Regions from separate parts of the Shewanella zhangzhouensis genome, predicted to be linked through region 1. Evidence: predicted binding sites of a transcription regulator. Region 1 holds the regulator's gene; each other region holds the start of a gene.

Evidence for each region. The regulator FliA, encoded in region 1, starts transcription of late flagellar genes. The targets are predictions, from matches to a motif close to CTAAAGNTNNNNNNNNNNNNGCCGATA.
Region 2: the regulator FliA is predicted to act here: its motif matches at 1,905-1,931, upstream of K0H63_RS11730 (flagellar protein MotY).
Region 3: the regulator FliA is predicted to act here: its motif matches at 3,936-3,962, upstream of K0H63_RS10175 (VC2046/SO_2500 family protein).
Region 4: the regulator FliA is predicted to act here: its motif matches at 4,014-4,040, upstream of K0H63_RS03690 (DUF5610 domain-containing protein).

Annotation. Positions count from the first base shown of each region.
Region 1 covers NZ_CP080414.1:2,907,188-2,913,286, reverse strand. Annotated here, with positions in the region: gene flhA (flagellar biosynthesis protein FlhA) at 1-1,420, shown strand, start outside; gene flhF (flagellar biosynthesis GTPase FlhF) at 1,433-2,824, shown strand; gene K0H63_RS12720 (MinD/ParA family protein) at 2,829-3,710, shown strand; gene K0H63_RS12715 (RNA polymerase sigma factor FliA) at 3,703-4,422, shown strand; gene cheY (chemotaxis response regulator CheY) at 4,467-4,850, shown strand; gene K0H63_RS12705 (protein phosphatase CheZ) at 4,864-5,601, shown strand; gene K0H63_RS12700 (chemotaxis protein CheA) at 5,617-6,099, shown strand, end outside.
Region 2 covers NZ_CP080414.1:2,697,110-2,703,208, reverse strand. Annotated here, with positions in the region: gene K0H63_RS11745 (Na+/H+ antiporter family protein) at 1-68, opposite strand, end outside; gene K0H63_RS11740 (peroxiredoxin C) at 375-980, shown strand; gene rnt (ribonuclease T) at 1,106-1,822, opposite strand; gene K0H63_RS11730 (flagellar protein MotY) at 1,966-2,835, shown strand; gene K0H63_RS11725 (prolyl oligopeptidase family serine peptidase) at 3,383-5,539, shown strand; gene ybgC (tol-pal system-associated acyl-CoA thioesterase) at 5,696-6,097, shown strand; gene tolQ (protein TolQ) at 6,087-6,099, shown strand, end outside.
Region 3 covers NZ_CP080414.1:2,343,869-2,349,967, reverse strand. Annotated here, with positions in the region: gene rrtA (rhombosortase) at 78-641, opposite strand; gene queC (7-cyano-7-deazaguanine synthase QueC) at 689-1,381, opposite strand; gene queE (7-carboxy-7-deazaguanine synthase QueE) at 1,572-2,243, shown strand; gene K0H63_RS10195 (PLP-dependent cysteine synthase family protein) at 2,319-3,389, opposite strand; tRNA gene K0H63_RS10190 (tRNA-Tyr) at 3,551-3,635, opposite strand; tRNA gene K0H63_RS10185 (tRNA-Tyr) at 3,663-3,747, opposite strand; tRNA gene K0H63_RS10180 (tRNA-Tyr) at 3,787-3,871, opposite strand; gene K0H63_RS10175 (VC2046/SO_2500 family protein) at 3,997-4,509, shown strand; gene K0H63_RS10170 (DUF406 family protein) at 4,604-4,891, shown strand; gene K0H63_RS10165 (putative bifunctional diguanylate cyclase/phosphodiesterase) at 5,027-6,099, shown strand, end outside.
Region 4 covers NZ_CP080414.1:853,515-859,613, forward strand. Annotated here, with positions in the region: gene aroG (3-deoxy-7-phosphoheptulonate synthase AroG) at 1-933, shown strand, start outside; gene K0H63_RS03675 (hypothetical protein) at 969-1,145, opposite strand; gene K0H63_RS03680 (ABCB family ABC transporter ATP-binding protein/permease) at 1,532-3,316, shown strand; gene K0H63_RS03685 (hypothetical protein) at 3,385-3,651, shown strand; gene K0H63_RS03690 (DUF5610 domain-containing protein) at 4,080-4,688, shown strand; gene K0H63_RS03695 (ferredoxin--NADP reductase) at 4,768-5,514, shown strand; gene K0H63_RS03700 (glutathione S-transferase) at 5,531-6,099, shown strand, end outside.

The sequences.
Region 1 (6,099 bases):
GGTGCAGCACGATCTGGCCTTTATGGATGCAGTAGAAATTTATACTCTGCTGACCATAGGTGACGGCCTGGTGGCCCAGATCCCGGGGCTTCTGCTCTCCATTGCCGCGGCGCTGATGGTGACCCGTCAGAACGAAGAAGGTGACATGGGCGGCATGGTGATGAGTCAGATGTTTGACAATCCCAAGTCGTTGGCCATCGCAGCAGGGGTGCTTTTTATCATGGGCATAGTACCCGGCATGCCCCATCTGGCTTTTTTAACCTTCGCGGTGGCCACTGGCGCTGGCGCGTATTTCCTGCATAAACGCATCGAGAAGCGTAAGCAGCAGGCCCTTGAAGCCGCGGCAAGCGGCAGTGTTGAGAAGCTGGATAATTCACCCAAGGAGCTCGGTTGGGACGATGTGCGCCATGTGGATACCATAGGGCTTGAGGTGGGCTACCGCCTGATCCCGCTGGTGGATAAGGGGCAGGGCGGCGAGCTTTTGTCCCGTATCAAGGGCGTGCGTAAGAAACTGTCGCAGGAACTGGGCTTTTTGGTGCCCGCAGTGCATATCCGGGATAACCTGGATCTCGCCCCCAGCACTTATCGTATCTCGCTGATGGGTGTAGTGGTGGGTGAGGCTGAAATCCGCCACGACTGTGAACTGGCCATTAATCCCGGGCAGGTGTTTGGGCAGCTCGATGGCGTAACGACCCGCGACCCAGCCTTCGGACTCGAAGCGGTTTGGATTGCCCCTGAACTGCGTGAACATGCCCAGACGCTGGGTTATACCGTGGTTGATGCAGCCACTGTGGTGGCAACGCACATCAGTCAGACCCTCAGTAACAACGCCTCCAAGCTGCTCGGCTATGAGGAAGTGCAGCAACTGCTGGATATTCTGGCCAAGCATTCGCCAAAGCTGGTGGACGGCTTTATCCCCGATGTGATGTCCCTCGGCACCGTGGTGAAAGTGATGCAGAACCTGCTCAACGAAGGGGTGTCGGTGCGTGACCTGCGAACCATAGTGCAGACACTGCTGGAATACGGTACCAAGTCCGGTGACACCGAAGTACTCACAGCGGCGGTGCGTATCGCTCTTAAACGTATGATTGTTCAAGAAATAGCCGGGCCTGAGGCGGAAATCCCTGTCATAACTTTGGCACCAGAGTTGGAACAGATGTTGCATCAGTCGATGCAGGCTTCCGGTGGCGATGGTCCCAACATCGAACCCGGATTGGCCGAGCGGATGCAACAGTCACTGGCTGACGCCGCTCAGCGGCAGGAAATGGTGGGTCAACCCGCCATACTGCTGACCTCGGGAATGCTGCGTTCGACCCTGTCGCGCTTTGTGAAGTACACCATTCCCAACCTGAGGGTCATTTCCTACCAGGAAATCCCCGATGAAAAGCAGATTAGAATAGTGTCAGCCGTGGGTCAGTAAGAGGGTAGAAAATTGAAAATCAAACGTTTTTTTGCAAAAGATATGCGTGCCGCTCTGGCTCAGGTAAAAGAAACCCTCGGTGCTGACGCTGTAATCATGTCCAATAAAAAAGTCACCGGTGGTATCGAAATTGTGGCTGCGGTTGATTATGACGAACCCAAGCCTTCGATTGAGGCCAAGGTGGCTGCGCCCAACCCTTTTGATATAAGCGACGATAAGGTGTCCCTGGGTGGCCGTGCGCCAGTGCGTACTAACCGTCAAAAAGTTAACGAGGCACCGGCCGACTCATTGCAGGCCCTGCTTGAGCGCCAGCAAAGCCGCATGAACCAGCAAATGGGCCATGCTGTTGAAGCCGATGACATGCCCGCCTGGGCCCGTGGTTTGGAAGCGCCGGTTGCTCCCAAAATGAAAGATGCTCCCCGCCAGGCCACTTTTACGCCGGATGCCGAGAAAAACCGTGCGCCGGGCCGCCAGCAAATTGAACTGGACGCCATGAAAGAAGAGTTGGCATCACTGCGCAATTTGCTGACCCATCAGGTGTCTTCCCTGATGATGGAGCAGAAAAATCGAACCGATCCTGTGGGCGCCATGCTCGAAACCCGCCTGCTGGAGGCTGAGTTCTCTCCAGCTGTGGCGGCTAAGCTGGCGGGCTTGTCTCAGCACTACAGCCCGGCTGAACTGGTCAAGGCTTTGCCACAAAGCTTGGCAAATATGCTTGATAATCAAGGTGATGATATTGTGAGGCGTGGTGGCGTCGTCGCCTTTGTTGGCCCAACCGGTGTTGGTAAAACCACGTCTATTGCCAAAATTGCGGCCCGATTTGCTGCTCATCACGGCGCCGATCAGGTTGCACTGATCACCACCGACCATTATCGCATTGGAGCCTTTGAGCAATTGGCAACTTATGGCAAAATCATGGGATGTCCTGTTAAGCAAGCTCATGATCTCAATGAGTTGCAACAAATTCTTTATCAGCTGCGCAATCGCAAGCTAGTATTGATAGATACCGCCGGAATGGGACAGCGAGATATGCGACTGGTGGAGCAATTAGACAATTTAACGGCTAACAGTGCCTTGCCGATCCGCAGTTATCTGGTATTGTCAGCAACGTCGCAACGTCGTGTGCTTCAGGATGCGGTTAAACACTTCCAGCGCATCCCTTTATCCGGCGCTGTATTGACCAAACTGGATGAATCTGTTTCTCTGGCCGGCGCATTAAGCGTACTTATCCAGAGTGGGCTGCCACTGAGTTATGTGACTGATGGACAAAGAGTTCCTGAAGATATGAAAGTCGCAGACACCCTGGCGTTGGCAAGACAGGCGCTTGATGCCCTGAATGAACCTGAGTATCAGGGCATCGACAACAATATGTGGTCGGAAAGCACGACCTTTGCGTTCGAGTAAAGCTATGACCCGTGATCAAGCAAGCGGTTTACGTATGATGAATCAGCCATATAACGAAAAAGTAAAAGTCATTGCCGTGACAGGCGGCAAAGGTGGGGTAGGCAAGACCAGCGTGTCCATCAATACGGCTGTGGCTCTGGCAGAAAAGGGCAAACGGGTATTGGTACTGGATGCCGACCTCGGCTTGGCTAACGTCGATGTGATGTTGGGTCTGCGTGCCGAAAAAAATCTCTCCCATGTGTTGTCCGGGGACGCCGAACTGGACGATATCATTCTGCGTGGTCCCAAGGGCATAGGCATAGTACCCGCTACGTCGGGTACTCAGGCGATGGTCGAGCTGACCGCTGCGCAGCATGCAGGTCTTATCCGGGCCTTCAGTGAAATGCGCACCCAATTCGATGTGCTTATTGTCGATACCGCAGCCGGTATCTCCGACATGGTGCTCAGTTTCTCCCGTGCGGCTCAGGATGTGTTGGTTGTGGTATGTGACGAGCCTACGTCTATCACAGATGCCTATGCACTCATCAAAATCCTCAGCCGTGAGCATGGTGTGTTCAGGTTCAAGATTGTGGCAAATATGGTTCGCAGCCTACGCGAGGGCATGGAGCTTTTTGCTAAACTCAGCAAGGTGACTGACCGTTTTCTCGACGTGGCTCTTGAATTGGTTGCAACCATTCCCTTCGATGAAAACTTGCGAAAATCAGTACGTAAGCAAAAATTGATTGTAGAGGCTTACCCCAAATCACCTGCTGCCATTGCCTACCATGGGCTGGCGAATAAGGTGATGAGTTGGCCTATTCCGCAGCAACCCGGTGGCCATCTCGAATTTTTCGTAGAGCGGCTGGTACATCGTCCCGATTATCAAGAGGACAGAGCGAGTGAATAAAGCCGCGGCGTATACCTCCATGGAGAGTAAAACCTCCATCGTTGAACAGTACGCACCGCTGGTTAAAAGAATCGCGCACCACATGTTGGCCAGATTGCCGGCATCCGTACAGTTGGACGACTTGCTGCAGGCGGGCATGATTGGCCTGCTCGAGGCTTCGGCCAAATTTGACGGCGGCAAAGGCGCCAAGTTTGAAACCTTTGCTGGCATTCGAATTCGTGGTGCCATGCTGGATGAAATCCGTAAAGGTGATTGGGTTCCACGTTCTGTTCATCGTAATCAGCGCAGAGTCGCCCAGGTGATAGACGAACTGGAACAAGAGCTCGGACGTGATGCCCGGGACACAGAAATTGCCGAAAGACTTGATATGTCGATGGAGGAATACCATCATATCCTCAATGATGTTTCTGTTGGTAAAATCATAGGGATAGAAGATTTAGGCGTATCACACGATGTTCTGGTTCCCGACGGGGAACAAACCAACGACATTTATGATGACCTGGCTCAGAACCAGTTCCAGCAGGCTTTGGCAGATGCCATTCGCCAGTTACCCGAGCGGGACGCGCTGGTGTTATCACTTTATTACGATGAAGCACTGAATTTAAAAGAAATAGGCGCCATTCTTGATGTGAGTGAGTCGCGGGTATGCCAGATCCACAGTCAGGCGATGCTCAGGCTCAAAGGTAAGCTCAAGCATTGGACACAAGTATAAATTATTATTTGAGCAGCTAGAGTGTCAGCTCACCGGAGGAAACCTTGGACAAGAATATGAAGATTCTCATTGTTGACGACTTTTCAACAATGAGACGTATCATCAAGAACTTGTTGCGAGACTTGGGGTTTAATAACACCCAGGAAGCAGATGATGGCTCAACCGCCTTGCCGATGCTGCAAAAGGGTGATTTCGATTTTGTGGTTACCGATTGGAACATGCCGGGCATGCAGGGTATCGATTTGCTCAAAGCGATTCGCGCCGATGAAAACCTGAAGCATATTCCGGTACTGATGGTGACCGCTGAAGCCAAGCGTGAGCAGATTATTGCCGCCGCTCAGGCTGGCGTAAATGGCTATGTGGTTAAGCCTTTTACTGCTGCGACACTGAAAGAGAAGCTGGACAAGATATTCGAACGACTTGGTTGAGCAAGGATGAGCTATGCAGGCAAACACATCAGGGCTCATTAGTCTCGAACAGGCACAGGAACTCGTCACGCTCCTCAGTGCAGGTGAGCAGGAAAAGGCTGATTTACTGCTGCGGGACCTTGCTGTCCCCATTCAGAAAGAGCTGTTTGACGAAGTGGGTAAGCTGACCCGCCAATTACACAGTGCGCTGGTTGATTTTCAGTTGGACAGTCGCCTGATGGAACTGGCCAGTATCGACATTCCTGACGCCAAAGAGCGACTGAACTACGTCATCGATATGACGGAGCAGGCAGCCAATAAAACCATGGATGCCGTAGAAGAGTGTTTGCCTCTCGCTGACGCCCTCATTAACCATATTCAAACCGTCATGCCAGCCTGGGATAAGCTCATGCGGCGTGATATCGACATTACTGAGTTCAAAAGCCTGTGCCATGACGTACAGCAGCTGATGAATCGCAGTGCCATGGACTCAGAAAGACTGCGCGAGCTTTTGAATCAGATTTTAATGGCGCAGGACTTCCAGGATCTGACCGGACAGATGATCCGCCGTGTTATCGATTTGGTTCGTGAAGTCGAGAATAGCCTGGTGTCAATGTTGACCGTCTTTGGCGAGCAACCAGCCACAGAAGTTACCCAGAAGAGTACCAGCAGCATAGAAGCGGAAGGTCCAATCATGAATGCCGAGCTTCGTCAGGATGTGGTGACTGGTCAGGATGAAGTCGATGACCTGCTGTCCAGCCTGGGTTTCTGATAAGGAGTCAATTTAATGTCATTTGATGTTGATGAAGAGATTCTGCAGGATTTTTTGATAGAAGCCGGCGAAATTCTCGAGCTTCTGCAGGAACAATTGGTTGCTCTTGAGAATAATCCGGAAGACACGGATCTGCTCAATGCCATTTTCCGGGGCTTTCACACGGTTAAAGGTGGGGCTGGCTTCCTGGGGCTCGCACCCATGGTGGACGTGTGCCATGAATCGGAAAATACCTTTGATTTGCTCCGAACAGGTAAACGCCACGTCACCGCTGAACTGATGGATATCATTCTTCAGTCGGTGGACGCAATCAATACCATGTTCGCCCAAACTCAGGCAGGACAAGAGCAAGAACCTGCCTCTGCCGAGTTACTGGATAAACTCAAGCTTCTGTCCTCCGGCGCACCCTTACCGTCTGAAGGCGGAGAAGCCCCCTCATCGCCTTCATCTGAACCTACGATAAACGTGGACGATGAGATTCCCGGCGTTGAGCTTTTT
Region 2 (6,099 bases), 210 kb from region 1:
ATAACCACGTTTACCCGTGCAAGGCTGAGGGCAAGCATCAGGCACACGGCAATAACCACGGAATTCATCATGGATAAGTCTGTCTTCAATCAAAAGGGCTATTTTTGACAGTGTTTCCCTTGCTTGTCCAGCAATGGGCACGAATTCACATACAAATTTGCCAATTGTGATCCAGTGCGGTCGTGCCACTTGAAAAGCCCCGGAAATGCAGGGGGCTTTACGGCGATAAATTGCTCTGACAGACCGGGGAACGGAGCAATTGTGTGATATTCCTCCAAATTGGGTTGTCAGGCTCATGGCACCTCTTATAATGCTGAATATCTAACAGGAAAGTTCGTATTATCCCTAGCTCAATCCATAGATGGAGGTTACCAATGAGCGTATTAGTAGGTCGCAAGGCCCCCGATTTTACTGCTGCTGCCGTTCTGGGTTCAGGCGAAATCGTTGACAACTTCAACCTGACTGCAGCCATCAAGGGCAAAGCAGCCGTGGTTTTCTTCTACCCACTGGACTTCACTTTCGTGTGCCCATCTGAGCTGATCGCGTTCGATCACCGCATGGAAGAGTTCACCAAGCGTGGTGTTGAAGTGATCGGTGTTTCCATCGACTCTCAGTTCAGCCACAACGCCTGGCGTAACACCCCAGTAGACAAGGGCGGTATCGGCCCTGTTAAGTACACTCTGGTGGCTGACGTTAAGCACGAAATCTGTCAGGCCTACGACGTAGAGCATCCAGAAGCCGGTGTGGCTTTCCGTGGTTCTTTCCTGATTGACAAGGAAGGTATGGTACGTCACCAGGTAGTGAACGACCTGCCACTGGGCCGTAACGTTGACGAAATGCTGCGTATGATTGACGCGCTGCAGTTCCACGAAGAGCACGGCGAAGTGTGCCCAGCCGGTTGGGAAAAAGGTAAGAAAGGTATGAGCGCCAGCCCAGACGGCGTTGCTGCTTACCTGAGCGAAAACGCTGACGACCTGTAATCCAATATCTGGATCACATTGAATCGCATAAAAAAGCCGCCCAAGGGCGGCTTTTTCATTTCTGTGATTTGCCTGGCTGTTGTTGATTTAAGGGGCGCTATAAGCAGATGGCGCGGGAGCTTCGCTTATTCGCCAGCGCTGGCCTCGGCATCGACAGCGGCGTTTTCGTTATCCGCTGTTGCATCCTCGGTCTCTTCTAGGGCGTCTGCACCCAGTAACGGCCAGCCGCCGAGGGACTTCCAGCGGTTGACGATATAACAGAAGAGCTCGGCGGTACGCTCAGTATCATAAAGGGCACTGTGGGCTTCTTTATTGTCGAAGGGAATGCCGGCGATTTTACAGGCCTGTGCCAGCACTGTGTGCCCCAGGGCCAGACCAGACAAACAGGCGGTGTCGAAAGTGGCAAAGGGATGGAATGGCGAGCGTTTAACGCCACTGCGCTCAATCGCCTTGCTAACAAAACCATGGTCGAATGCGGCATTGTGGGCCACAATCACGGCTCTGTGGCAATCTGACGCTTTCATGCCTTTGCGCACCGCCTTGAAAATTTCCAGTATCGCGTCTTTTTCGCTGACCGCGCCACGCAGCGGATTGCTTGGGTCTATGCCGTTAAAGGCCAGCGCAGCAGGTTCAAGATTAGCGCCTTCAAAGGGCTCGATATGAAAATGCAGCGTTTTATCCAGCGCCAGCATGCCGTTATCGTCCATGGTCAGCAGGGTGACGGCAATTTCCAGCAAGGCATCGGTCTGAGCATTGAAGCCGGCGGTTTCCACATCTATTACCACAGGATAATAGCCACGGAACCGGTACTTGAGCTTGTTGGGGTTGAAGGCGTCAGACATCCTGAATTCTCTGGTCGTTGCAAAGGGCGCTATTATGCTAAAAGGCGCCTTGGCTGTCATGTTTGATTGCGCAAAATCTGCGCTAAAGAACCGGGAATATTGGTCGATAGTTCCAGAGTAAGCATTGAATTGTGAGAATTCCTATGTGGCGTAACTGCTTTATTCTATCTGCACTGCTGCTGCCACTGGGCGCGGCGGCCGACATGCGTCACTACGTGGCCACCATTGCCGACTCCCAGTGGCGCCTGGCCGAAAACTCCCGTATTCGCTGCAGTCTGGAGCATGATATCCCTGCTTACGGCAAAGCCGTGTTTTCCAGCGCTGCCGGTAAAGATCAGAATCTGCTGTTTACTCTGGATATGTGGTCGAAACCCGATGCGGCCACGGCGGCAACCCTGGTGAGCAAGGCTCCCTCCTGGCGCCCCGGCGAAGTTCAGTCGACCATTACCAGGCTGTCTTATATGAGAGACTTTAACGGCGAAGTACCCAAAAAGGCCGCCTGGTCGATGCTGACCGAGCTTGAGCGCGGCCGTGAGCCCACTTTCTACTACGCCGACTGGTACAACAGCGACAATAAGGTTGCCGTGGGTTTGTCGGCGGCCAATTTCCGTCGCAAGTACACTGAGTTTCGTCAGTGTTTATCTGGCTTGCTGCCCTACAGTTTCGATGATATCGCCTTTACCGTGCTCAATTATGAGTCGGGTGGAACTGAGCTGACCCGTTTTTCCAAGGCACAGCTGGCGCGGGTGCAGGAATACCTGAGCCTGGACCCCGATGTTGAGCTTATCCTCATCAATGCCTATACCGACAGCCACGGCGGCCGTAACCTGAACCAAAAGGTGTCTGACAAGCGCGCGGATTCAGTAAAGGACTTTTTTGTCAGTAAAGGCATCCCCGCTGACCGTATTCAAACAGAGGGCCACGGCGAAACCCGTCACGTGGCTTCCAACCAAGGGGCGGATGAGCGCCAGCGAAACCGCCGGGTGGTCATCCAGATAACCAAAGCTATCTGAGGATTAAATTTTCTTCATAAAAAAGACCGCCAACGCGGTCTTTTTTGTTGGGCAGGGATGCAAATGGGGATGTAAAAAAAAGCCCACTTGATTCCAAGTGGGCCGCAAAAGAATAAGCATTGCAATCAACAAATTGAAGGAAGGAAGTCAAGCATAAGAACCAGGGATGATATCGATGTGTCAGACACAGCGATAAAATGTTCTTTGTTTTCACAATCTGCGAAGCAGACACTTCCGGAAAACGTGGTCATTGTAGTCAGGCATGATAAGAACAACAAACGAGAAAAATTGGAATTTGAGATTAGTTTAACTAATGAATCATTGTGTGATCTGGCGCACGTTAACGGCCTTAATCCGTATATTTCGAGTAATTAAGCACATATCAAGCATAAAAAAGCGTATGGCATCGCCATAAGATGTTATCACTCTTTTAACGCCGGACCTTGGCGAAAGTTTCACCACCACGTTTACCTGCCATTGCCACCTCCATTTTTGGGGGTATAGTGGGCAGCGGCAATGCACCTCTCTACTGCAAAGGAAGACAACAATGACAAGCAGAATCAGCACTCTAAGCCTGCTGACCCTGGGTTTTGCTCTGGGATTATCAGGCTGTCACACCAAAGAAGCGACCCAAGATGCCCCTGCGGCTGGTATCGCTTATCCTGCCAGCCAAACGGTTGCCATAAGTGAACAAATTCACGGCGTTGAGGTGCAAGACCCTTATCGTTGGCTCGAAGAAAGCAGCCCTGAGACCGAAGATTGGGTCAAACGGCAGCAGGCTTTTGGTGAAGAATACCTTGCCGCCATTCCCAATAAGCAAGTGGTGGTTGACCGCATTACCGAGCTGTGGAACTTTGAAAAAGTAGGTGCACCTTTTGAGCACGGTGAAAATCGCTTTATTTTCAGAAACAATGGCCTGCAATCACAAAACGTACTCTATGTGAGTGAAAAGGGCGGCGCCGAGCGGGTACTGCTTGACCCCAACACGCTTTCAGCCGATGGCACTGTGGCCCTATCCGGCGTATCCGTAAGCGGTGATGGCAAAACCCTGGCTTACGGCGTTTCAAAGTCCGGCTCCGACTGGCAGGAGTGGGCCTTTATCGATGTGGCCAGTGGCCGCAAGTTGGCTGATAGCCTTAACTGGATCAAGTTTTCCCGCGCCGAGTGGGCCCATGACAACAGTGGTGTGTACTACTCTCGCTATGATGCGCCCGCTGGCGGCGATATCCTGGTCGATGTGAACTACAACCAGAAGGTGTATTTCCACCGCATTGGCGAGGAACAGGCGAAGGATACTCTGGTATACGAGCGTCCGGACCAGCCCGAGTGGGGCTTTTCGTCCACTGTGTCCGATGACGGTAACTTCCTGCTGATAAGCGTCTCAGTGGGGACAGACAGCCGCAATCGCTTCTTCTATAAACCGCTCAAAGATAAAAGCCTTAAAGTGGTTGAGCTGATGAGCGAGTTGGAAGCTGAATACCAGTTCCTCGGTAACGAAGGTCCGGTGTTCTACTTCAAGACCGATCTGGATGCCCCGAAAGGCCGCATCATTGCCGTCGATACCCGAAATCCTGCCAAAGACAACTGGCGCACCCTGGTGCCGGAATCTCAGGACCCCATCGCTGCGGTCAGCATTATCAGCGAGCATCTGGTGGTGAGTTATCTGCACGATGTGCTGGGCCAATTGTCCATTTACAATATGGATGGGGTGAAGCGTGAGGATGTGCCGCTGCCGGGTAAGGGCAAGATAGCCGGTCCCTACGGCAAGGCCAGCAAGCCTTACTTTTATTACATCTTCAACAGCTATGTGCAGCCTCAGACTATCTACAAGTACGATCTGAACAAGGGCACCAATGAGCTGTTCAGTGCGCCCAAGGTATCCTTCAATCCGGACGACTACGTGTCTGAGCAGGTGTTTTACACCAGCAAAGACGGCACTCGCATCCCCATGCTGGTCAGTTACAAAAAAGGGCTGAAGAAAGACGGCAATAACCCGACGCTGCTTTATGCCTACGGTGGTTTTTCTATCTCCATGACCCCGCGCTTCAGCCCCGCCACCATTGCCTGGCTGGACATGGGTGGCATCTATGCGGTGCCAGCCCTTCGTGGTGGCAGCGAGTACGGTGAAGAGTGGCACAAGGCCGGTATGTTCGGTAAAAAGCAAAACGTGTTTGACGACTATTTTGCTGCCGCCGAATACCTTATCAGCGAAAACTACACCAACAGCAGTAAGCTCGGCGCCTATGGCCGCAGCAACGGTGGGCTCTTGATGGGCGCAGCAGTGACCCAGAGACCTGATTTGTTTGCCGCCATCCTGCCAGCCGTTGGTGTGCTGGATATGCTGCGCTTCCAGAAGTTCACCATAGGTTGGGCCTGGACGGCTGAATACGGCAGTGCCGACAATGCTGAGGACTTCCCATATCTGCTGGCATATTCGCCTTATCACAACGTGAAAGCGCAGGCCTATCCTGCCACCATGGTGATGACAGCCGACCATGACGATCGCGTAGTGCCGCTGCACAGCTTCAAGTTTGGCGCCATGTTGCAGGCCAAACAGAAGGGGCAAGCGCCTGTGATTATGCGAATTGAGTCAAAGGCCGGGCATGGTGCGGGTAAACCCACCTCGATGCAGATTGCCGAGTTTGCCGACATCTATGCCTTTTTGTGGCAAAACTTCGGTTTAACCCTGCCAACTGAACTCTGAACGCAAAACGCACAAAAAATGCGTTGATACAAGGGGCTTCGGCCCCTTTTATCATTTATTTTTCTTTACAGTTGGCGGGGGAGCGGCCATTCACAATCCCGAGCAGGCTAGGTATAGTAGGCCTCACTTTAACAAGAGGATTTGTGCGCATTTGCCATGTTTATCTGGCCTATTTCCGTCTACTACGAAGATACCGATGCCGGTGGGGTAGTGTATCACTCCAATTATCTCAACTTTTTCGAGCGGGCAAGAAGCGAATGGCTGCGTGCGCTCGGCATCAGCCAGACCGAGCTGCTGGCCGGCGATATCGCCTTTGTGGTGAAGCGGGCCGAGATAGAGTTTCGTAAAGCGGCGCGCTTTGAGCAGAATCTTTTTGTGCATTCCACTGTCATAGAAATGAAGAAAGCCTCCATGGTTTTCGAACAACGACTTCTGGATGAGGCCGGCACCTGTTACTGCGAGGGACACATAGTGGTTGCCTGCGTGGCATTGTCGAAGATGCGGCCCCATGCCATTCCACCCCATATAGCGCAGGAGTTAACACAAGGTGCACGCTGATA
Region 3 (6,099 bases), 560 kb from region 1:
GGCAAGTGCAAACATGAAAAACGCGCCACTGGCGCGTTTTTTCTCTCTGCTTTGAGATAAGGGGCAACTGGCCGGATTTATGCGGGACTCTTTGTCACATTCGATGAGCAATAGGCGAGATAGGCCACTCCCAGGGCTGTGCCAAGCAGTGCACCCACCAAATGCGACTCGGTAGCGACCCTGGCACCAATCAGGCTCGCCACATCGTTGCTGGCGCCAAAATACTGCTCGTATCCCACTTTTAAACCCAGGCCAATCAGCAGCAGCCAGCCGGATTTAAGCCCGCGCTTAATATCCATCAGAGCACCAAAGGCAAAGAGGCCGTGCAAAATACCGCTTAGGCCCACATACGCCTGAAGGCTTGGGTAAAACAGGTACAGGCCAATACCTTCACCGAGGCAGAGAACAAACAGCAGCAACACGAGCCCGGCCGCGCGGTAATGAAAATGATGCAAGCTCAAAATCACCCAGAAGCCCGCCAGGTTCATCAAGAAATGCCAGTGGTTGGTGTGCAGCAAGTTGCCGCTGATAAGGCGCCAATATTCGCCTGCGCCAATAAGGTGCCTTTGCCAATTAAGCTTCCCATCAACAGGCAAAAAATAGAGCGCAGCACAGAGCAGGGACAGCAGAGCGCCTATCATTAGCAGGCGCTTGTCTATTGAAGGCAACAGGCTTGATGGCAGTAAGCTCAATTGGCGGCCGTCTTGTTGGTAAGTTCTGCGTTTACCGCATCACGATTATTGAGGTAGTCCTCAAGGCCGCGGCGTCGCAGCAGGCAGGCGGGGCAATCGCCACACCCATCGCCACGGATCCCGTTGTAACAGGTCAGGGTTTGATTCCGCACCAGTTCGAGCTTGCCGTAACGGTCGGCCAGCGCCCAGGTTTCGGCTTTATTGAGCCACATCAGCGGCGTGCGAATTTCAAGTTGTTTGTCCATACCCAGATTGAGCGCCTGCTCCATGGCTTTGATGAAATCATTGCGGCAATCAGGATAGCCAGAGAAGTCGGTTTCACATACACCGGTGATCACAGTATCGGCGCCAAGTTGATAGGCGTATATGCCGGCAAGGGTTAAGAAGAGGATATTGCGACCCGGGACAAAGGTATTGGGCAGACCATTTTCCATCAGTTCGTGGGAAACGGGGATGGCGTCTCGGGTGAGGGCGCTGATGGCAAGCTCGCCAAGCAAAGACACGTCCATGATTTTGTGGGACGCACAGCCAAGCTCGTTTGCCAGCGATTTGGCTACGTCAATTTCTTCACTGTGGCGCTGACCATAATCGAAGGTGATGGCGTGTACTTCATTAAACTGAGACAGGGCCTGCACCAGACAGGTAGTGGAATCCTGACCACCACTGAATACGACAACTGCTTTGGACATGGAAAAACCGATACTGAGTTAAACTTTTGGGGATATAGTGTATCCCAGCAGCCGGGCAGCTTCAAAGTAACTGGTTTCTGACGCGTAAAAGTTCCCTTGAATCCGTGGCTGAAATCTTCTATAACAGCCGGCCGAATTGAATGTATGTCGTTTCCCTGCTACGGCAGCGACACCAAACGAGCGAGTCCTGATGACCGAGTATCCCATCAACGAAGTCTTTGAAACCATTCAGGGTGAAGGCAGCCACACTGGCCTGCCCGCCATCTTCGTGCGCCTGCAGGGCTGCCCGGTAGCCTGCCCCTGGTGCGACACCGCCCAAACCTGGGATGTGCTCGAACAAAATAAAGTGGCGCCCGCAGACGTTATTCAGGTGGATGGCAGCATTGGCCGATGGGCAATGCATTCGGCTTCATCTTTAGTGGATGCATTCATTAATAAGGGCTTTTCCGCCAAACTGGTGGTGATCACCGGCGGCGAACCCTGTATGCACGACTTAACGGATTTAACCCAAGGCTTTGAAGCGGCAGGGTTTCATTGCCAGATTGAAACCAGTGGCACCTTTGAGGTGCGCTGCTCAGAGAGCACCTATGTGACTGTATCGCCCAAGGTGAATATGAAAGGCGGCTATCCGGTGCTGAAACAAGCCCTTGAACGTGCCAATGAAATCAAGCATCCAGTGGCTACCGATGCGCACATTGATGAGCTCGATGCGCTACTGGAAGGTGTGGATATCACTGGCAAAACCATTTGTTTGCAGCCCATCAGCCAGAAGGCCCGTGCCACAGAGCTTGCGATGAAAACCTGCATTGCCCGCAACTGGCGTCTATCAATTCAAACCCATAAGTATTTGAATATTGATTGATTAATAGGTCTTTTGCGGAAGTCCTGCCAATAAAAAAGCTCCCACGGGAGCTTTTTTAGTTGAGTCAACAGGCACTCACAGCTTGCCACTTTCATTGAAGGCGGCGAGGGCAGCACTGGCTGCGGTGATATCGCCGATGTGAGAACCCACCCAGTCGCTGTTGTAGTAGGTATCGAGATACCGCTCGCCGGGATCGCAGATAAGCGTAACGATACTGCCGCTTTCGCCGCTTGCCTTCATTTGGGAAGCCAGTTTCAGCGCGCCGTACAAGTTGGTGCCGGTAGAAGGTCCGGTTTTGCGGCCGATTAACGCTTCAAGCCAATACATGGTGGCAATGGAGTTCACGTCCGCGACTTTCAGCATTTCATCCACCACTCCCGGAATAAAAGAGGGCTCCACTCTGGGCCGGCCAATGCCTTCAATACAGCTGCCTTTTTCACAGGTAATGCTGGCGTCACCGGTATTGAAGTAGTCGTAAAACACCGAGTGCTGCGGGTCGACCACCAGCAATTTGGTAGCGAGGCGCTGATAGCGGATATAGCGACCAATGGTGGCTGACGTGCCGCCAGTGCCCGGGCTCATTACAATCCAGCTGGGGATGGGATGGGGTTCGCGCTCCATTTGGCCAAAAATCGCGTTGGCGATGTTGTTGTTGCCGCGCCAGTCGGTGGCCCGTTCGGCGTAGGTAAACTGATCCATGTAATGGCCGTTGAGTTCTCTGGCAAGCTTCTCTGACTCGGCGTAAATCTCGCTGGAATGTTCAACAAAATGGCAACGGCCGCCATAAAACTCAATTTGCTCGATTTTGCGCTTGGCGGTGCTCTTTGGCATCACCGCAATAAAGGGTAAACCAAGCAGGCGGGCAAAATAGGCCTCCGATACAGCCGTGCTGCCGGATGAAGACTCGATAACCGCCGTGCCTTCTTTAATCCAGCCGTTACAAAGGGCATACAGGAACAGTGAACGGGCGAGACGATGTTTGAGGCTACCTGTGGGGTGGGTGCTTTCGTCTTTTAAATAGATGTCGATGCCGTCCAGTATCGGTAACTCGAGCTTAATAAGATGGGTGTCGGCGCTGCGCTGAAAGTCGGCTTCAATTTTGCCGATGGCATTGGCTACCCAGCTGGTGCATATGGGAAGGCTCATGGGGAGTCCTGTGTTTTGCGATACGAGCTTGGATAATATGAAAAATCAACAGGATTTCACAGCGTCAGGATCAAAGCTGGCTGAGATTGTTGCGATTGGCATTAACAGATGTGAAAAGCGAGGTGAATTACAATAGATTCTGCCGACCAAAGCAGACAAGATGGTGGAGGGAGAAGGATTCGAACCTTCGAAGGCGGAGCCGTCAGATTTACAGTCTGATCCCTTTGGCCACTCGGGAACCCCTCCATCATGGCGTAAAGTGAAAGAAACAAGTGGTGGAGGGAGAAGGATTCGAACCTTCGAAGGCGGAGCCGTCAGATTTACAGTCTGATCCCTTTGGCCACTCGGGAACCCCTCCACGAGTTTCTTGCTTTACATTTTTCTTGCGTTGCTGAAGTGGTGGAGGGAGAAGGATTCGAACCTTCGAAGGCGGAGCCGTCAGATTTACAGTCTGATCCCTTTGGCCACTCGGGAACCCCTCCTCATCAGCGGCGGCCATAGTAAGCAGAATCGATAGTCATGTAAAGGCTAAATTTGCAAAAAAGGCTAAAGTTAGGCGCCGATTGGTCGATTAAATGACAACGACCTGTTTTTGTGATGTTTTTTTATGCAGATTGCTGCTGGTTTAGTCAATGAAAGCCAAGTAGGTGACCGTCTTGCCCGTGCCGTTGAAGAGGGGCGCAGGGGCGATTTTGGCTTGATATTGGCAATGTTGTCCCAGGATGCCCGTGATTTTGCAGAGTTTTGGTTATCCACCGATGAATCGGTTGAGCAGAAGCTGCACAAACATTTCGAGCTGCCCCCCAAGCAGACCCTGATCGCCAAACCCGGTGCTGAGGACTGCATGGATAACAGTGGCGTATTCAGAACATTCGGTAAAAAGGCGTTTCATTTAAGCCAGGCACTCTTGCCTGAGCCTGTTGTCATCCGAGGCGACCTTCCTGCTGATATGTTAATTGCCTTGAATAACTGCGCACCTACAGTGCAGCGTCGTTTCTATTCTGACGCACGGCCGACCATACCTACTCACCAACACTTTAACGATATTCTCGAAGCGCAGCGTGCACTCGGAAAACTGATGGAGCACGCAGACAACCGAAATCTGATGGCCATGGTTTGATGCAAGACAGGGTTTGATTTTGCAAATTTGCCTATAATTTGCGGTAGTTGCACCAATTTAACCCGAATACGTCTTCATAAAGGAGTTTAGCGTTATGAAAGCCATCGAAGCGAATCAAGCCGCCAGCGTTAAAGATACCTGCACCGACTGCGGCAGCTTTGTCGATATTGGTGCTGTTATAGCAGCAGAAGATACAGAACTGACCCTGGAGTTTTCAGGTGATGGTGCAGATGCCAAAGCCCAACACCTATGTGATTTGGCGGTAAAACGGTTCGCCAATGTTACCGTGCAGATAGACAGTACTGAGGTAGGTGTACGTCTCAGAATTACCTTTGATGTGGCTGCAGAAAAAATGATTTTTCAATTGGAGCAAGGGCTGTAAAAAATTAATTGTAACGGCTGTTGCTACAAACTAATCAGCTGATGTACAGTCGAAAACCAATAAAAAATAACAATAATTTAGAAAAGGGCGCACAGACGTCCGTCATTTCCCGCACCCTGGGATTTAGGGAACTGAGTGAAAAGGCGTAAATATCAATTTCTGGTCGATCAAATAGTTCACTCTGCTGCCAAGCAGCAAGGTGACTTCGAAAAAACCGCCGAACTGGCGACCGAACTCCTGTGTCAAACACTGGGGCTTTGTGACGCCAGCGTGTGGGCGTTTGATGCACAGCTGTCCAGCCAATATCAGGTTGCACACTTCGGTAAGCACCGACTGGAACCCTGTGCAAGGCGTCCTGCTCAAATCAGCGATTGCCCACTCTATTTGAAAGAACTCGAAAGCCGGCGCCATATCGATGCTTTTGATGTGGCGAATGACCAAAGACTCGTTGAGTTGGCGTCCAGCTACTTTACTCCCAATGGTGTCCATTCGGCCCTCGAAGTGGCTATCCGGATAAACGGTCACATCGAAGGCGTATTGAGTCTTGAGCGCAGCATAGGCGCGCGCTGGAGCGACAGCGAGCTTCATATCGCAAGCCAGGTGGCCGATCAGCTGGCCTTGGCGCTGGCAACCCGCAACACCTACGACAAAGAAGAAAAACTGTCGCTGTTTAAGAGCGCAGTGGAGCAGTCTGAGCAGGTGTTTATGCTCATTAACCTGCACACCGAAACCGTCGAATACGTCAATAAGGCTCATGGAGACATCACAGGTGTGCCTCGGGAAAAGGTTATAGGTCGCTCTTTACGGCAATTGGATTTTTTCACGCAGCACCCACGGCTCGCAGAAGAAGTGCTCGGACGGGTGTTTCGCGGTCTCAGTGCCAAGGGCGAGGTAAAGCTCAAGCGTTACGATGGTCGCGACTACTGGTTGAATTACCAGGCAAGTCAGTTTGTTACTGAGCGTGGTAACTATTATGTGCTGGTCACCTGTGAAGATAACTCCGAGCAGCACAACTACCAACAGGAGCTCGAGCGCCTTGCGTGGCGATGTTCGTTAACCGGGCTCTATAACCGTCTCCATTTCAACCGGGTACTCGACCGGACTCAGCAGGGCCAATTGCTACTGGTTGATTTGGTAGGTTTTAAACGCTTTAACGATACCTATGGTCATGAGCAGGGCGATGCACTGCTCATGGAGATTGCGCGGCG
Region 4 (6,099 bases), 2.1 Mb from region 1:
ATTCATAACTTGCTGGCAAAAAAAGACGATCGCCTGCTGGTCGTGATTGGTCCCTGTTCAATTCACGATCCCGAAGCGGCGCTGGAATACGGTCAGCGTTTGCTGGCGCTGCGAGAACAATATAGCGATCAGCTGGAAGTGGTAATGCGGGTGTATTTTGAAAAGCCCAGAACTACAGTTGGTTGGAAAGGCCTGATAAACGATCCCTACATGGACAACAGCTTTAAGCTGAATGATGGTCTGCGCACGGCCCGCAAGCTGTTGTTGGATCTGAATCATATGGGCATGCCTACCGCTGGTGAATTTCTCGATATGATTACGCCCCAGTATGTTGCTGACCTCATGTGTTGGGGGGCTATCGGTGCCCGCACCACTGAGTCTCAGGTGCATAGGGAGCTGGCATCCGGTCTCTCTTGCCCGGTAGGGTTCAAGAACGGCACCGATGGCACTATCAAAATTGCCATCGATGCCATAGGCGCGGCGGCGGCTCCCCATCACTTTTTGTCGGTGACCAAGTTTGGACACTCGGCCATTGTGTCCACCAAAGGTAATCCGGACTGCCACATTATTCTTCGCGGTGGCCGCGAGCCCAATTACAGCCGCGAGCATGTCGCCAAGATCCAGACCGAGCTGCAAAATGCAGGGTTGCCGGACAATGTGATGATTGATTTCAGCCATGCCAACAGCAGCAAACAATTCACCCGCCAGATGGTTGTTGCCGATGATGTTGCCAGTCAGCTTGCCGATGGTAACAAAGGGGTTTTCGGTGTGATGGTTGAGAGCCATCTGAGTGAAGGTCGTCAGGATCATATCCCTGGCGTACCACTGGAATATGGCAAAAGTGTCACAGATGCCTGCCTCGGCTGGGATGACAGCGCCAAACTGCTGGCTACCCTGAATCAAGCCGTACTGGCCAGGCGCGAGCGCAGCTGATATCAAAAAGGCGCCTGAGGCGCCTTTTCTTTTACTTACTTTTTCAGGTTTTGCGCCAAGTACTCATTAGCCTTGGCCAGGCTGCCAAATGAATTAATCAGATTTCGACGTCCCTTTTCCTGAAGCTCCGGATTGCCTGATTCCATCATCATCCATACCCAGGTTTGGATCAAAGTGAGCGGTGGGTATTGAACTTGTGCAGAATCTAACATAAATCGCCCTTAAGTTATTGTATTTTACAGAAATTAATTCTGAACTCTCATGTCGGACCAAAAAAATATGCCAGGTCGGACACTAAGGTGGTCACAGATTAGCAAATTCTTTTTTCTTGTATAACCTCGTAGACGCTCGCAGGCGAAAAAAATCGGCTTCAGTAGTAGTAAAGTGTAATTCAAATGACATCTTGGTAAATCAAAAGTATGAGTTTTGTATTGCTTTAATGGAATGAAGTACTATGAATTTGCCTGCGTCGATGCCGACAAAGGGGACGCTTATCAGCACACGGCTCAACAATTCTGGTGAGTTTGCCAACAACAAGACGTTCAAACCCGTTTCAGGGTGATAGAATCCCTCTCAAACTCCCTTGCGTCTTATATCTATGCGCCCAACAGCCTATTTTGAAGGCCCCATCGAAAAGCTGAACTGGAAAGTACTTGGCCTGCTTTGGCCCTATTTACTCGAGTTTAAAGGACGTATTTTGCTTGCACTGCTGTGCTTGTTGATTGCCAAGCTGGCGAGTGTAGGTATGCCTTTTTTGTTGAAAGGGCTGGTGGATGGTCTGGATGCAGGCAGGAGTGAAGCCTTGGTTGCCGTGCCATTGGGGTTGGTGCTGGCGTACGGTGGCACCCGCTTGCTGATGTCCATTACCGGGGAAATCCGCGACACCCTGTTTGGGCGTGTCACAGAGCGGGCCATCCGCCGATTGGGGCTGGCGGTGTTTGATCACTTACATCGCCTGGATCTGGACTTTCACCTTGAACGTCGCACCGGCGGTCTTTCCAGAGATATAGAAAGGGGCACCAGTGGCGTGAGTTTTTTGATGCGCTTTATGGTGTTCAACATAGTGCCGACCTTACTGGAAATTGCCTTGGTGGTGGGTATCTTTTTCGTTAAATACGGCTGGCAATTCGCCGGTATCACCCTGGTTTCCGTCATCCTTTATATCGGCTTCAGTGTGGTTGCCACCGAGTGGCGTACCGAATATGTGCGCCAGGCGGCCAAGGCAGATTCCGTTTCCAATACCCGCGCCATCGATAGTCTGCTGAACTATGAAACCGTGAAGTACTTTAACAACGAGCGCTTTGAGTCGGACCACTATGACAAGGCGTTGGAAGCCTGGGAAACGGCCAAACGAAATAACCGTCTGTCGTTATTTGCCCTGAACGGCGGCCAGGCAGTCATAATTGCCGTTGCAATGACCGCCATGATGGCACTTGCCGCCAAGCATGTGACCGAAAGCCAGATGACACTGGGCGATTTTGTGCTCATCAATGCCTTTATGATGCAGCTCTTTATGCCGTTGAACTTTTTGGGCTTTGTCTACAGGGAAATCCGTGGCGCACTGGCGAACATCGAGCGGATGTTTGGCCTCTTGGACAAAACGCCGCGCATTGAAGATAAGACCGATGCCGTGAATTTTGCCTGCCAGCGGGGAGAAATCCGTTTTGAGCAGGTTAACTTCAGCTACGACGAGCGCACTATTTTGTCGGATGTCAGTTTTACTGTGGCACCCGGGGAAAAGGTGGCCGTGGTGGGTGACAGCGGCGCCGGCAAGTCAACGCTGATTAAGCTGCTGTTTCGCTTCTATGACGTCGATTCCGGGCGTATTTGCATCGATGACATGGATCTTCGCGACATGACCCAGGACAGCCTGAGAAGAGCCATAGCCATAGTGCCCCAGGATACTGTGCTCTTTAATGACTCGCTGCTGGAAAACATCCGCTATGGCCGCCCGGATGCCAGTGATGAAGAGGTTCTGGCCGTAATTCGTCATGCACATCTGGCAGATTTTGTGGCGGCATTGCCATCGGGTTGGGACACCAAGGTGGGTGAGCGCGGCCTTAAACTCTCTGGTGGAGAAAAACAGCGGGTTGCCATCGCCAGAGCCATGCTCAAGGGGTCGCCCATCCTGGTGTTTGATGAAGCGACCTCTTCACTGGACAGCCGTGCCGAGAAGGCGATATTGGATGCCCTGAAAGAAGTGGCCACCGGACACACCAGTCTGGTGGTCGCCCACCGACTCTCAACCATAGTGGATGCCGACCGCATTTTGGTGCTGAGTAAGGGACGCATTGCCGAGCAGGGAACCCATAAACAATTGCTCGCGATGGACGGTCTTTACGCCAGGCTCTGGCATATTCAGCATGAGCAAAAGATGAAGTGAAGTTCAGGTGTGATTCAGCAAAGCGCTCGCATAATCCTAAAAAGGATAAAAATTGTCACGGAGTCGCTATGAAAAACATCGCTTTGCTGGTCAATTTGGAAGGCATGAGTGAAAAAGTCACCACAGATTGGAATGCCGTTTCTACAACCTTGAAAAAACGGCAGGTGACTCAGGAAACGTTGGTGGATATATACGCACAGCTCTGCGCTGGTCTTAAGGTGTCTACCCGAGGATTGACGCTGGCAAAACTAAACACAGACATGGTGTTGGACAATGTGATCCGCAGCGCCCAAGCCGGTAGCCATCCTTCGGCAGGTTTTTACAGCCAAGGCTAATCATTTAGAGGAAGGGGGCTTACGCCATCCCTCACACAGCAGCGGCAAATGTTTTTCCCCGTCGGCAGGCATTAATCGAATGATGCGCCCATCCCTGAAACAGAGTTGTTCTCCTTCAATCTCGGTTAGTCTGTCGCAGTTCTGACAACTGGTACTGCGAGGTTTTACCTCGGGCATATTTGGCTTATTCACTATCCGGATCCTGAGCTTTAAATGGTTGATCCAGCCCCCACTTTACTCCCTAAGTGTTAACTGAATCAATCTTTGGCCGGCCATTATACTCAAGGCTGGTGAAGTTTAAATTAAAACTTAAGTCGAGTATGTTCCCTATTGCTTTCTTGCAACAAGAGGACGACTTTTTATTAAAGTTGTACAAAAATTATCCGATACAGAGGTTGAGCAGACTTGTGTCAGTATCGAGGTAATCCATGGAAATTCGCCCGCCCCAACCCAATCACGGTGCCACAGTGTCTCAAGTGGCAAAAGACAAGAGCCCCGAAGCGGGCAAAAACCATGGTGAGACTGTTGCTGTGGTTGCCAGCCAAAAGACAGCTGCACATTCCAGCCGTGCCTTGATGAACGCAGCGATACTTTCGGCACAGCAAGAGGTGAGCCTGAGTGCTGCCGATGAGCCCATGGTATTGCTGTATCGTGCCGCGATCGAAGCCATCAATGAGCAGCTTGCCCCGACTATGGGCGAGCAGGCCATTGAGCGGCTGGCAGAGGAAGGCGTTGATACTTCTCCAGAAGCCACGGCCGGCAGAATAGTTGATTTTGCCACCCAATTCTTCAGCGTTTATCAATCTCAAAATAGCAGCCAGCCATTGGTTCAGCAGTTGGAGGGGTTTATGGCTGTGATTGGCGGTGCGATTGATGAGGGCTTCAAAGAAGCCAGAGACATACTCAGTGGTCTTAAGGTACTGGAAGGGGATATCGCAGCGGGCGTTGATAAGACCTACGACCTGGTGCAGCAAGGGCTCAAGGATTTTGCCGACAAGATGAATCCACAAGATAAAGAACAGAGCACAGCAGGATAAACGCCTTCGTTAAAAAGGGTTTTTATTTTTTCCTCCCTTGCTTATGCTGGAGCTGCAGCCACAGAGTAGGGGAGGCGACATGTGGGTCGAAGGCCGGGTGTTGCAAAGAAAGGATTGGACCGACAAGCTGTTCAGTCTCAGGATTGATGCCAAAATAGCGCCCTTTATTGCGGGACAGTTTATTAAACTCAGTTTACCCAGTGAGGATAAGCGCATAGCTCGGGCTTATTCTCTGGTTAACCCTCCCGGAACCGATTATATCGAGGTGCTGGCCGTTGCCGTTGAAGAGGGCGAGCTCTCTCCGAGATTGCAGGATTTGAGCCCCGGTGATGTGCTTCAAGTTTCTGCCAGCGCGACCGGCTTTTTAACCTTGGGCGAATTACCCGACGCCCCCGCAGCCGGGCGTCAGCTCTGGATGCTCGCCACTGGTACCGCCGTTGGCCCCTTTATTTCCATGCTTGGCACCGAAGAGCCCTGGCAAAGGTTTGAACACCTGGTGCTTGTATATGGGGTTCGCCGGGCTGAGGATCTGGCTTATCTTGACGAGTTGCAAGCCCTGGCAGCAAGCAGGCCCAGCTTACAACTCATCTTATCCGTTACCCGGGAATCCGTACCCGGTGCAATGCAACAAAGGATACCCGATGCGCTGGCTTCTGGCGCGCTCGAAGCCGCCAGCGGCCTTACTTTGTCTGCCGCGCATTCTCAGGTCATGATTTGTGGTAATCCCGAGATGGTTGCAAGCACCCAGGCAATGTTGCTCGAACGTGGTCTGTGTAAAAACCTTCGCAGGGCACCCGGGCAAATCACAGTGGAAAAATACTGGTAACACACAAGGAACTCCCATGAAGCTTTTATGCTCTGCACCTTCGCCTTATTCCCGTATGGTCCGAATCGTGGTGCGCTACCTGGAATTGGATGTCGAAGAGCTGAACACCAATCCATTGGAAAATGGTGATACCTTGCTGAGTGCCAATCCTCTCGGGCAAATTCCCTGCTTGTTTTTGAACGATGGGGCCGCCCTCTACGACAGTGAAGTGATCTGCCGCTACCTTGATGCAACCTATGCCAAGAGTCAGTTGTTTGGAGAGCCGGGTTTGGATTGGCATGCCCAGTGTCAGTTTTCACTGCTGAAAGGGCTTATCGACAGTGCAGTAAAGCTGAGGCAGGAGCAGATGCGTGAAGAAGAGGGCGTGCGTTCAGCGTTTTGGACCTCGCGTTTTGAACAGGCGCTCTTGAGGGGCATTCGTGAGCTTGAGCGTCAGGGTGCCGGTTCGTCTGACCGCATTAACGCCCACAGTATGGCGTTGGTGTGCTTATTGGATTATATGGATTACCGACATCCGGCACTGGAGTGGCGTAATCTTGCACCGGCGCTGACACTGTGGTTTGACGAAGTGCGTGAGTTGCCAAT